2 regions of the Streptomyces sp. NPDC014995 genome follow, and region 2 is predicted to be linked to the other one. Evidence: riboswitches for the same ligand, from Rfam matches in the RefSeq annotation. Region 2 holds a riboswitch; the other holds the start of a gene.
What was found. A riboswitch is a leader RNA that binds a small molecule or an ion and turns the genes downstream of it on or off. The one in region 2 is predicted to bind cobalamin.
Positions count from the first base shown of each region.

Region 1 (5,884 bases), on a different contig from region 2:
CGTCGCAGAACGCCTCCAGCCCCTCCAGCAGCGCGACCCGTTTGGCGGCGGGCATCCCTGCCAGCACCGCCTCCAGCTCCCGTTCCCTGCGCGCGCGCAGGTCCGCCAGGAAGGTGCGCCCCCTGCCGCTGAGGTGCAGCCGCACCTCACGCCGGTCGGCCGGGCTCACCACGCGTTCGACGAAACCGGCGGCCTGCAACCGGTCGCACAGCCGGCTGGTCGACGGCGGCGTGGAGGCGAGGGAGTCGGCGAGCGTGCGCAGATTGATGTCCTGGTGGTGTTCGAGGATCAGCAGCACGCGCAGCTGGGAGGCGGAGGCGGGCGCGGTCGAGGCCCGGCCCCACAGGACCTCCAGCAGTTCCGCGGCCGTCGCGGTCACCCGTGCGACCTCGTCGGGCTCCGGGCGGTGGCGGAAGGCAGTCACGGTCACACTCTCGCAGGCACTGGGACGACCGCCAGCGTACTAGGGCCTGTCGTGCGGATCGGGTCGCAGGGAATCGACGGCGTCTCGTCGGCGCGGATGCGCGTGCCAGGACCCGCGTCCGCGACCTGTTCCGCACGACGGGCCCTGGCCGGGCGGAGCGAGGAGCCGAGGACAGGTGCCGCGGGGCGACCGGCGCGTTCGCGGCGAAGGGCCTCGTCACAGCGTACGAGGCCGACATGTTTTCCCGAAGGGTTGGTGATTGACCATCGTGAAGAGACTGGTGATCGCGGAGCGCGCCCTGCGTACGGCGGCACCCCACGAATTGCTCGACGCTGTCCGCCGTGTACTGGTCGAGCAGTACACGGCGGACTCCGTCGAGCTGTTCCTGGCCGACTACGGCCTGACGGTGCTGCAACCGGTGTCCGAGCAGCCGCGGTCCGGGGGACCGGTGGCGGTGCACGACAGCCCGGCCGGCCGGGCCTTCGGCGCGCAGGAACCGTTCGTGGAACCCGTCCGCGACGGACTGGTGCGCGCCCACCTGCCCGTCACCGTGCGCGGTGACCGGCTCGGCGTGCTGACGGTGACCCTGCCGGAGCAGGCCGACGCCGACAGGGAGGAGCTGGCGGAGATCGCGCAGGTGCTCGGGCGCGAGCTGATCGTGGCCGAGCGGGACACCGACCGCTACGTCCGGGCCAGACGTAGGGACCGGCTCACCCTGGCCGCCGAGATGCAGTGGCAGCTGCTCCCGGGCCGCTCCAGCACCCGCCCCGAGTACGAGCTGGGGGCCCAGCTGGAGCCCGCCTACGGCGTCTTCGGCGACACCTACGACTGGTCTGCGACGGCCGACCACCTGATGCTGTACGTCGCCAACGGCATGGGCGAGGGCACCGAGGCCTCCCTGCTGACGAACCTGGCCGTCAACGCGCTGCGCAACGCACGGCGGGCCGGCATCCCCCTCGCCGACCAGGCGGCCCTGGCCGACCAGGCCGTGCACGCCCACTACGGGGGCCGCTGCTACCTGTCGGCCCTCATGCTCGACGTCGAACTCGCCACGGGGCGCGCCCAGGTGGTGGACGCCGGTTCCCCGCAGCTGCTGCGGCTGCGGAGGGGGACCGTGGAACGGGTCCACTTCGACGCCCAGTTGCCGCTCGGCATGTTCGAGGAGACCGACTACGTGGCGCAGGAGTTCCGGATCGAGCCCGGCGACCGCCTGGTCTTCGTCAGCGACGGCGTCCACGCGGTCACCTCCCCCGGCGGCGAGGCGTACGGGGACGCCGCCCTCGGCCGGGCGATCCTGTCCACGCGTCTGCTGCCCGCCGCCGAGGTCCCGCACGCGGTCCTGCGGGAGCTGCCGCGCCATCGCGGCCGACGGGCCCCGGACGACGACGCCCTGGTGGTCTGCCTGGACTGGCGCGGCCGCTGAACCCCCGGTGGGCCCGGCCTCCCCACGGCGCGGATCCGCTCGGCCAACGGCGGGTGTTCCTGTGGTCGAGATCACCGGTGACCGCGCCGCCGGGGCCCCCGGAGCCCCGCCGGGGGACCCCCGTGCGCCGGGGTGTGAGCCGTCGTCCGCCGCCCGCGCGCCCCCGTTGCCGCTTGTCACCGCCCCGGTCGGCGCACTACTGTCACCACGCCTTGGTGAACGGGAAATCCGGTGTGATGCCGGTGCGGCCCTCGCCACTGTGATCGGGAAGTCCGGCTCCGGCCCTTGCGGGCAGCCACTGGGTCCTCGGACCCGGGAAGGCGGAGTACGGGCGGTGGTACCCGTCAGCCAGGAGACCGGCCAAGGCGCGTCAACCATCCACGAGGTGCTGGAGAGGGTCTGCTGAGCCATGCACATAGCCGAGGGTTTTCTGCCTCCGGTGCACGCGGTCGCCTGGGGCGTCGCGTCGGCGCCGTTCGTCGTCCACGGAGTCCGCGCACTGGGCCGCGAGGTCCGGGAGCACCCCGAGAGCACCCTGCTCCTCGGTGCCTCCGGGGCTTTCACGTTCGTACTGTCCGCCCTCAAGCTGCCCTCGGTGACCGGGAGTTGTTCGCACCCCACCGGCACCGGGCTGGGCGCCATCCTCTTCCGGCCGCCGATCATGGCGGTGCTGGGCACCATCACCCTGCTGTTCCAGGCGCTGCTGCTCGCCCACGGCGGCCTGACCACGCTCGGCGCCAATGTCTTCTCGATGGCGATCGTCGGCCCGTGGGCCGGTTACGGCATGTACCGGCTGCTGCGGCGGTACGCCGTGCCGCTGATGGTGGCGGTGTTCTTCGGCGCGTTCGTCGCCGACCTGTCCACCTACTGCGTCACGAGCGTGCAGCTGGCGCTCGCGTTCCCCGACCCGAGCAGCGGGTTCCTGGGCGCACTCGGCAAGTTCGGCTCCATCTTCGCCGTCACGCAGATCCCGCTCGCGGTGAGCGAGGGTCTCCTGACGGTGCTGGTGATGCGGCTTTTGGTGCAGTCCAGCAAGGGCGAACTGACCCGGCTCGGCGTGCTCGTGGCCGGCCGGCCGGCGCCGACCGGGACGGAGGCGGTGGCCCGATGAACCGGAACACGAAGATCAACGTCCTGCTGCTGGCCGTGGTGGTCGCGCTGGCCGTGCTGCCGCTGGCCCTGGGCCTCGGCGACCACAAGGAGCAGCCGTTCGCGGGCTCCGACGGCGAGGCGGAGACGGCGATCACCGAGATCGAGCCGGACTACGAGCCGTGGTTCTCGCCCCTGTACGAACCGCCGTCCGGGGAGATCGAGTCGGCGCTGTTCTCCGTCCAGGCGGCCCTGGGCGCGGGCGTCCTCGCCTACTACTTCGGCCTGCGCCGGGGCCGGCGTCAGGGCGAACTGCGGGCGCGGGCGCGCTGGGAGGCCCAGGACTCCGCGGGGGACCCGGACCCGGAGCGCCCCGACGGCGCGGGAAGCCCCGACGGCGCCGCAAGCCCGGACGGCGCCGAGCGCCCGGAGCGCGTGGAGAGCGCGCCGGACACCGAGAAGTCCACGACGGGACGGGTCTGATCGCTCGTGCTGCCGATCGACGCGGCGGCGCACAGCAGTCGCTGGCGCCGCCGTCATCCCGTGGACAAGGCCGTACTCGGACTCGGCCTCACCGTGCTCGCGATCTCGCTGCCGCCCTGGCCGGGCGCGGCCCTGGTGCTGGTGGCGGCGCTCGCCCTGCTGCTGGGCCCGGCGGGGGTGCCGGCCCGCCGGCTGTGGCGCGCCTACCGGGTGCCGCTGGGGTTCTGCGCGACCGGCGCGGTCACACTGCTCGTCCAGGTGGGCGGTCCCGGCGGGTTCGTGAGCCTGGCCGACGGCGGGGCCGTGCGGGCCGGGGAGTTGATGCTGCGTTCGTCGGCCGCCTCCCTCGGCGTGCTGCTGTTCGCGTTCACCACTCCGATGTCCGACCTGCTGCCGCGCCTGGTGCGGGCCGGTGTGCCCGCGCCGGTCGTCGACGTCGCCCTGGTGACGTACCGCATGAGCTTCCTGCTGCTGGACTCCGTGCGCCGGATCCGGGAGGCGCAGGCGGCCCGGCTCGGGCACACCTCCCGGGCGGCCGAGTGGCGTTCCCTGGCCGGCCTGGGGGCCACCGCGTTCGTGCGGGCCTTCGACCGGGCGGCGCGGCTCCAGACCGGCCTCGCCGGACGCGGCTACGACGGCACCCTGCGCGTCCTGGTGCCCGAGGCCCGCGTCTCCGCCCGTTTCACGGCGGCCGCCGCCGGGCTCCTGGTGGCCCTGGCCGCCCTCACCTTCGTACTGGAAAGGCCCCTGACATGAGCGAGCTGGTCGCCCTGCGAGGCGCCTCCTTCGCCTACGAGGACGGCCCGACCGTGCTCGACGACCTCGACTTCGGGATACGCGAGGGCCGCGCGCTCGCCCTCCTCGGCCGCAACGGCAGCGGAAAGACGACACTGATGCGGCTGCTCAGCGGCGGACTGCGCCCGCGCACCGGTGAGCTGACCGTCGAGGGCCGCCCGGTGGCGTACGACCGCAAGGGGCTGACCCGGCTGCGGACGACCGTGCAGCTGGTGGTGCAGGACCCGGACGACCAGTTGTTCGCCGCGTCCGTCGCGCAGGACGTGTCGTTCGGGCCGTTGAACCTCGGCCTGCCCGATGCCGAGGTGCGGGCCCGGGTGGCGGAGGCGCTGGCCGCCCTGGACATCACCGCCCTCGCCGACCGCCCCACCCACCTGCTCTCCTACGGCCAGCGCAAGCGGACCGCGATCGCGGGCGCCGTGGCGATGCGGCCCCGCGTCCTGATCCTCGACGAACCGACCGCCGGACTCGACCCCGACGGCCAGGAACGCCTCCTCGCCACCCTCGACGACCTGCGCGCGTCCGGTACGACGGTGGTGATGGCCACCCACGACGTCGACCTCGCCCTGCGCTGGGCCGACGACGCGGCCCTCCTCACCCCCTCGGGCGCCCACACCGGCCCCGCGGCCACGGCCCTGGCCCGCACGGACCTGCTCCGGCAGGCGGGACTCCGGCTGCCCTGGGGCATCGCCGCCGCCCGACTGCTGCGTTCCCAGGGGTTGTTGGCCGAGGGGGACGACGGCCCCCGCAGCCCGGACGAACTGGCCGCCCTGACGGCGTCGCCCGCCGCTCCCCCGGTACCGGCCGACGGCTGATCCCCGGCCCGCGCGTGTCGGCGCGGCGCCCGGTGGAACCCGGTGTCACGGAAGGAAGGTCCGCCGACGCCCGGGAGGCGCGTGTGTCTGTCCCCGACACCACGTACCGTCGCATCCGCCAGGAGGTCACGGAGCGGGCCGACGCGCTCTGGGACATCGCGTCGGCACTGCACGCCGACCCCGAGTACGCCTTCGCCGAGCGGCGGGCGGCCACGCTCCTCACGGGTGAACTGCGCCGGGCCGGGTTCGACGTGCGGCAGGACGTGGCGGGGATGCCGACCGCCTTCACCGCGCGCTCCGGCGAGGGGCGGCCCGCGGTGGCGCTGCTGCTGGAGTACGACGCGCTGCCCGGCCTCGGACACGCCTGCGGGCACAACCTGATCGCCGCCGCGGGCCTCGGGGCGGCGCTCGCCGCCCGCGCCGTGGTGGAGCCCGGTGCCGGGTCGGTGCTGGCGGTGGGCAGCCCGGCCGAGGAGGGCGGCGGGGGCAAGGTCCGGGAGGTGGAGGCGGGCGTCTTCGACGACGTGGACGCCGCGCTCATGTTCCATCCGGGGGTGTACGACTGGGCCCGCGCACCGCTGACGGCGCAGGAACAGTACCGGGTCGGTTTCCACGGCCGCGCCGCCCATCCGACGGGCAACCCCACGGAGGGCGTCGACGCGCTCGCGGCCCTCGTCGAACTGTTCAACGTGCTGGCCGCGCTCGGCCGGCGCCTGCCGGAGGCCTCCCACGTCCAGGGCATCATCACGCACGGCGGCAAGGCCACGAACATCGTCCCCGAGTACGCGGAGGGCCTGTTCGGCCTGCGCGCCGCGACCACACAGGCCCTGGACGACCTGGCCGGGCAGCTGCGTT
Region 1 covers NZ_JBIBVX010000013.1:198,239-204,122, reverse strand. Annotated here, with positions in the region: gene ACF1A1_RS26085 (MarR family winged helix-turn-helix transcriptional regulator) at 1-430, opposite strand, end outside; gene ACF1A1_RS26080 (PP2C family protein-serine/threonine phosphatase) at 693-1,847, shown strand; cobalamin riboswitch at 2,044-2,227, shown strand; gene ACF1A1_RS26075 (energy-coupling factor ABC transporter permease) at 2,257-2,958, shown strand; gene ACF1A1_RS26070 (energy-coupling factor ABC transporter substrate-binding protein) at 2,955-3,419, shown strand; gene cbiQ (cobalt ECF transporter T component CbiQ) at 3,426-4,175, shown strand; gene ACF1A1_RS26060 (energy-coupling factor ABC transporter ATP-binding protein) at 4,172-5,029, shown strand; gene ACF1A1_RS26055 (amidohydrolase) at 5,113-5,884, shown strand, end outside.
Region 1: it holds a riboswitch for cobalamin, as region 2 does, so the genes downstream of both, ACF1A1_RS26075 (energy-coupling factor ABC transporter permease) here and ACF1A1_RS14070 (ribonucleoside-diphosphate reductase subunit alpha) in region 2, are expected to answer to the same signal.

Region 2 (5,884 bases):
GCACCTGCTCGACATGACGGAGACCCAGGCGCCCGGTACGCCGGTGCCGCCCGAGCGGACGCTGGCGGCGGAGTTCGACACCTCGCGCACGACCGTGCGCCAGGCCCTTCAGGAGCTGGTCGTCGAAGGCCGCCTGGAGCGCATCCAGGGCAAGGGCACGTTCGTCGCCAAGCCGAAGGTCTCCCAGGCGCTCCAGCTCACCTCGTACACCGAGGACATGCGCGCCCAGGGCCTCGAACCCACCTCACAGCTCCTGGACCTCGGCTACATCACCGCCGACGACACCCTCGCCGGCCTGCTCGACATCACCACCGGCGGGCGCGTGCTGCGCATCGAGCGGCTGCGCATGGCCAACGGCGAGCCCATGGCCATCGAGACCACCCACCTCTCCGCCAAGCGCTTCCCGGCCCTGCGCAGGTCACTGGTGAAGTACACCTCCCTCTACACCGCGCTCGCCGAGGTCTACGACGTCCACCTCGCCGAGGCCGAGGAGACCATCGAGACCTCGCTGGCCACTCCGCGTGAGGCCGGCCTGCTCGGCACCGACGTGGGCCTGCCGATGCTGATGCTGTCCCGGCACTCCCTGGACAAGGAGGGCAAGCCGGTGGAGTGGGTGCGGTCGGTCTACCGCGGCGACCGGTACAAGTTCGTGGCCAGGCTGAAGCGGCCGCGGGACTGAGTGCCCGGGGCGGCGCGCGGTGCGCGCGACTCCCGCTCCCGCTCCCCGTTCCTCCCGTCGCCGCACGGACGGGAGGATTCCCCCCGATGCGTAGCGCGAACGTCCGCGCCCCCACCGTCCGTACGCTCCGTCGCCCAGAGCAAAGACTGGGGACCGATATCCGGACGAGGTCTTCCGCTGGGCTTTATCCGTCACCTACATTTCGCCTGCGTCGCACACGTGATCAACGAGGGGACGGAGCGCCCGATGTCAGAAGCGCCTGAAGTGTCCGGAGGGCCGGTGGTGACGCCCGTACGCGTCGTCATCGGCCTCTGCCTGTTCGCGCCCTTCGTGGCGATGCTGTGGGTGGGCTCGTACGCGAAGGTGGAGCCGAAGTTCATCGGCATCCCGTTCTTCTACTGGTACCAGATGGCGTGGGTCCTGATCTCGACCGTTCTCACGATGGTCGCCTACACGCTGTGGCGGCGTGACCAGCGCGCCCGTTCCTCCGCGAAGGGCGGTGCGTCGCGGTGAACGACGGCGTGAACGGCGTGGCACTCGCCGTCTTCATCTTCTTCTTCCTGGCCGTCACGGTCATGGGCTTCCTGGCCGCGCGCTGGCGCAAGGCCGAGAACGAGCACAGCCTCGACGAATGGGGCCTGGGCGGCCGGTCGTTCGGCACCTGGATCACCTGGTTCCTGCTGGGCGGTGACCTGTACACGGCCTATACGTTCGTGGCGGTCCCGGCGGCGATCTACGCGGCCGGCGCGGCCGGCTTCTTCGCGGTGCCGTACACGATCCTGGTGTACCCGCTGATCTTCACCTTCCTGCCGCGCCTGTGGTCGGTCTCGCACAAGCACGGGTACGTGACGACCTCGGACTTCGTGCGCGGCCGCTTCGGTTCCAAGGGCCTGTCCCTGGCCGTGGCCCTCACCGGCATCCTGGCGACCATGCCGTACATCGCGCTCCAGCTCGTCGGCATCCAGGCGGTGCTGGACGTGATGGGCGTCGGCGGCGGCGAGAACACCAACTGGTTCGTCAAGGACCTGCCGCTGCTGATCGCCTTCGGTGTGCTGGCCGCGTACACGTACTCGTCGGGTCTGCGCGCCCCCGCACTGATCGCGTTCGTGAAGGACACGCTGATCTACATCGTGATCGCGGTGGCGATCATCTACATCCCGATCAAGCTGGGCGGGTTCGACGACATCTTCGCCAAGGCCGGAGACGCCTACGCGCAGGTCAACCCGGCGACGGACAAGCCGCGCGGCGCCCTGGTGCCGGCCGAGGCGGGCCAGTGGACGTACGCCACGCTGGCGTTCGGCTCCGCGCTGGCGCTCTTCATGTACCCGCACTCCATCACGGCGACCCTCTCCTCCAAGAGCCGTGAGGTGATCCGCCGCAACACCACCATCCTGCCGCTGTACTCCCTCATGCTCGGCCTGCTGGCCCTGCTGGGCTTCATGGCGATCGCGGCCGGTGTGAAGGTCACCAACGGGCAGCTGGCGATCCCGCAGCTGTTCGAGAACATGTTCCCGGCCTGGTTCGCGGGCGTGGCCTTCGCGGCGATCGGCATCGGTGCGCTGGTCCCGGCGGCGATCATGTCCATCGCGGCCGCGAACCTCTTCACCCGCAACATCTACAAGGACTTCATCAAGCCGGACGCGACGCCCAAGGAGGAGACCCGCGTCTCCAAGCTGGTCTCCCTGCTGGTGAAGGTGGGCGCCCTGGCCTTCGTCCTCACGATGGACAAGACGGTCGCCATCAACTTCCAGCTCCTGGGCGGCATCTGGATCCTGCAGACCTTCCCGGCCCTGGTCGGCGGCCTGTTCACGCGCTGGTTCCACCGCTGGGCGCTGCTCGCGGGCTGGGCGGTCGGCATGGTGTACGGCACGGTGGCCGCGTACGGCGTCGCCTCGCCCACCCAGAAGCACTTCGGCGGCTCGGCGAAGGAGATCCCCGGCATCGGCGAGATCGGCTACATCGGTCTGACGGCGTTCGTCCTGAACCTGGTCGTGACGGTCGTCCTGACCTTCGTCCTGAAGGCGCTGAAGGCCCCGGAGGGCATCGACGAGACGAGCCCGGAGGACTACACCGCGGACGCCGGCGACCCGGGCGTCCAGGTGGAACTGCCGCCGGCCACGGCGGGCACGAGCCACTGACGCCGGCCTGGTGACCTGAGCCGGAGACCAGCCCGACCCGCAGCGGGCCGCCGTCGAGCAGGACCGACGGCGGCCCGTTGTCGTCCACACTCGTCCCATGGACATCCTCATCCGGGAAGTGAAACCCACCGAACACGTCGTCCTCGGCGACATCACCGCCCGCGCCTACCTCGACGACGGCCTGCTCGACTTCGGCGAGAGCGACGGGTACCTGCACCACCTGAGAGACGTGGCCGGACGGGCCGCCGCAGCCGACGTCCTGGTCGCCGCGGAGGGGGACAGGATCCTCGGCGGCGTCACCTTCGTACCGTCCGGCGGCCCGATGGCCGACATCGCGGGCCCGGGCGAGGCCGAGATACGGATGCTCGCCGTCGCCCGCGAAACGCGCGGCCGGGGCGCCGGTGAGGCCCTGGTCCGGTTCTGCGTCGAACGGGCCCGGTCCACGCCCGGCTGCACGGCCGTCGTCCTGTCCACCCAGCGGACCATGCACGCGGCTCACCGCATCTACGAACGCCTGGGGTTCGTCCGCACACCCGAGCGGGACTGGAACCCCCTCCCGCACCTGGACGACATCACCCTGCTCACCTACAAGTTGACGCTGTGAAGCCACCGCGACACAACATCTGGGGGTAGCACGGCAGCCCGGCACAAGATGTATGCTCATGCTCGCTGTCGCCGCAGGGGAATCCGGTGCGAATCCGGAACTGTCCCGCAACGGTGTACTTGCGTGTTTCCGCACGCCTGTTCAGTCCGAGGACCTGCCGACAGTGCGCCCGGTCCGACCGTTCCGGGTGCCTGACGTCCGGGCCTCGTGGAGTGGGCCGGTGGACGCGACGCCGTGCGCGCTCGTGTGCTGCCCCCTGCCCTCCGCCAGGCCCCCGCCGAGCGAGGGAGAGCCCCCACGTGACCATCGCGCCAGCCGATCCGGCTTCAGCCGCACCGTCCACGACACCGGCCGGGGACGACGGTCCCGGAGCCGCGCTGTTGCGAACCCTGACCGAGCTGACCGCCGACCTCCCCGACGCCGACCCCGGCCGGGTCGCCGCCGCCGCCCTGCGCGGCCGGTCCGCGCGGGCGGACGAGACGGAGCTGCGCGAGCTGGCCACGGAGGCGGCCGCCGGCCTCATCTCCGAGGACCCCGCCTACTCCCGGCTGGCCGCCCGCCTGCTGACGATCGGCATCCGCGCCGAGGCCGCCTCCCAGGGCGTCACCTCCTTCACGGAGTCCGTCGCCGTCGGCCACCGCGAGGGCCTCATCGCGGATCGCACCGCCGAGTTCGTCCGGGTCCACGCGGCCCGCCTCGACGCCCTGGTCGACCCGCACGCCGACGACCGCTTCGGCTACTTCGGTCTGCGCACCCTCCACAGCCGCTACCTCCTGCGCCACCCGATCACCCGCAAGGTCGTCGAGACCCCCCAGCACTTCCTGCTGCGCGTCGCCGCCGGGCTCGCCGAGAACACGGTGTCCGATGCGGAGACGGGCGCCCGGTCCGTCGACGAGGTCGCCGCGCTCTACGGGCTCATGAGCCGCCTCGACTACCTCCCCTCCTCCCCCACGCTCTTCAACTCCGGCACCCGGCACCCCCAGATGTCGTCCTGCTACCTCCTCGACTCCCCCAAGGACGAGCTGGACTCCCTCTACGACCGCTACCACCAGGTCGCGCGCCTCTCGAAGCACGCCGGCGGCATCGGGCTCTCCTTCTCGCGCATCCGCTCCCGCGGCTCCCTCATCCGCGGCACCAACGGGCACTCCAACGGCATCGTCCCGTTCCTGAAGACCCTCGACGCCTCGGTCGCCGCCGTGAACCAGGGCGGGCGGCGCAAGGGCGCGGCCGCGGTCTACCTGGAGACCTGGCACTCCGACATCGAGGAGTTCCTGGAGCTGCGCGACAACACCGGTGAGGACGCCCGCCGGACGCACAACCTGAACCTCGCGCACTGGATCCCGGACGAGTTCATGCGCCGGGTCGACGCCGACGGCCCGTGGTCCCTCTTCTCCCCGGCCGACGTGCCCGAGCTGGTCGACCTGTGGGGCGAGGAGTTCGACGCGGCCTACCGCGGGGCCGAGGAGGCGGGCCTCGCGAAGAAGACCCTCCCGGCCCGCGAGCTGTACGGCCGTATGATGCGCACCCTCGCGCAGACCGGCAACGGCTGGATGACCTTCAAGGACGCCGCCAACCGCACGGCCAACCAGACGGCCGAGCCGGGTCACGTCATCCACTCCTCGAACCTCTGCACGGAGATCCTGGAGGTCACGGACGACGGGGAGACGGCGGTCTGCAACCTCGGCTCGGTCAACCTGGGCGCCTTCGTCGACCGGGCGGCCGGCGACCTCGACTGGGAACGGCTCGACGAGACCGTCCGTACCGCCGTGACCTTCCTCGACCGCGTCGTCGACATCAACTTCTACCCGACCGGGCAGGCGGGCCGCTCCAACGCCCGCTGGCGTCCCGTCGGCCTCGGCGCGATGGGCCTGCAGGACGTCTTCTTCCAGCTGCGGCTGCCCTTCGACTCGCCGGAGGCCAAGGCGCTCTCCACCCGTATCGCGGAGCGGATCATGCTCGCCGCCTACGAGGCCTCCGCCGACCTCGCCGAGCGCAGCGGCCCGCTGCCGGCCTGGGACAGGACCCGTACGGCCCGGGGCGTCCTGCACCCCGACCACTACGGCGTCGAGTTCACCTGGCCGGAGCGCTGGGCGGCCCTGCGCGAGCGCATCGCGGCCGTCGGCATGCGCAACTCCCTGCTCCTCGCCATCGCGCCGACCGCCACCATCGCGTCGATCGCCGGCGTGTACGAGTGCATCGAGCCGCAGGTGTCCAACCTGTTCAAGCGCGAGACGCTGTCCGGCGAGTTCCTCCAGGTCAACTCCTACCTGGTGCGGGACCTGAAGGCGCTGGGCGTCTGGGACGCGCGCACCCGTGAGGCGCTGCGCGACGCGAACGGCTCGGTGCAGGGCTTCACGTGGATCCCCGAGGACGTACGGGCCCTGTACCGCACCGCCTGGGAGATCCCGCAGCGCGGCCTGATCGACATGGCGGCGGCCCGCACCCCGTACCTGGACCAGGCGC
Region 2 covers NZ_JBIBVX010000006.1:87,126-93,009, forward strand. Annotated here, with positions in the region: gene ACF1A1_RS14050 (GntR family transcriptional regulator) at 1-679, shown strand, start outside; gene ACF1A1_RS14055 (DUF3311 domain-containing protein) at 926-1,192, shown strand; gene mctP (monocarboxylate uptake permease MctP) at 1,189-2,817, shown strand; gene ACF1A1_RS14065 (GNAT family N-acetyltransferase) at 2,915-3,421, shown strand; cobalamin riboswitch at 3,439-3,598, shown strand; gene ACF1A1_RS14070 (ribonucleoside-diphosphate reductase subunit alpha) at 3,721-5,884, shown strand, end outside.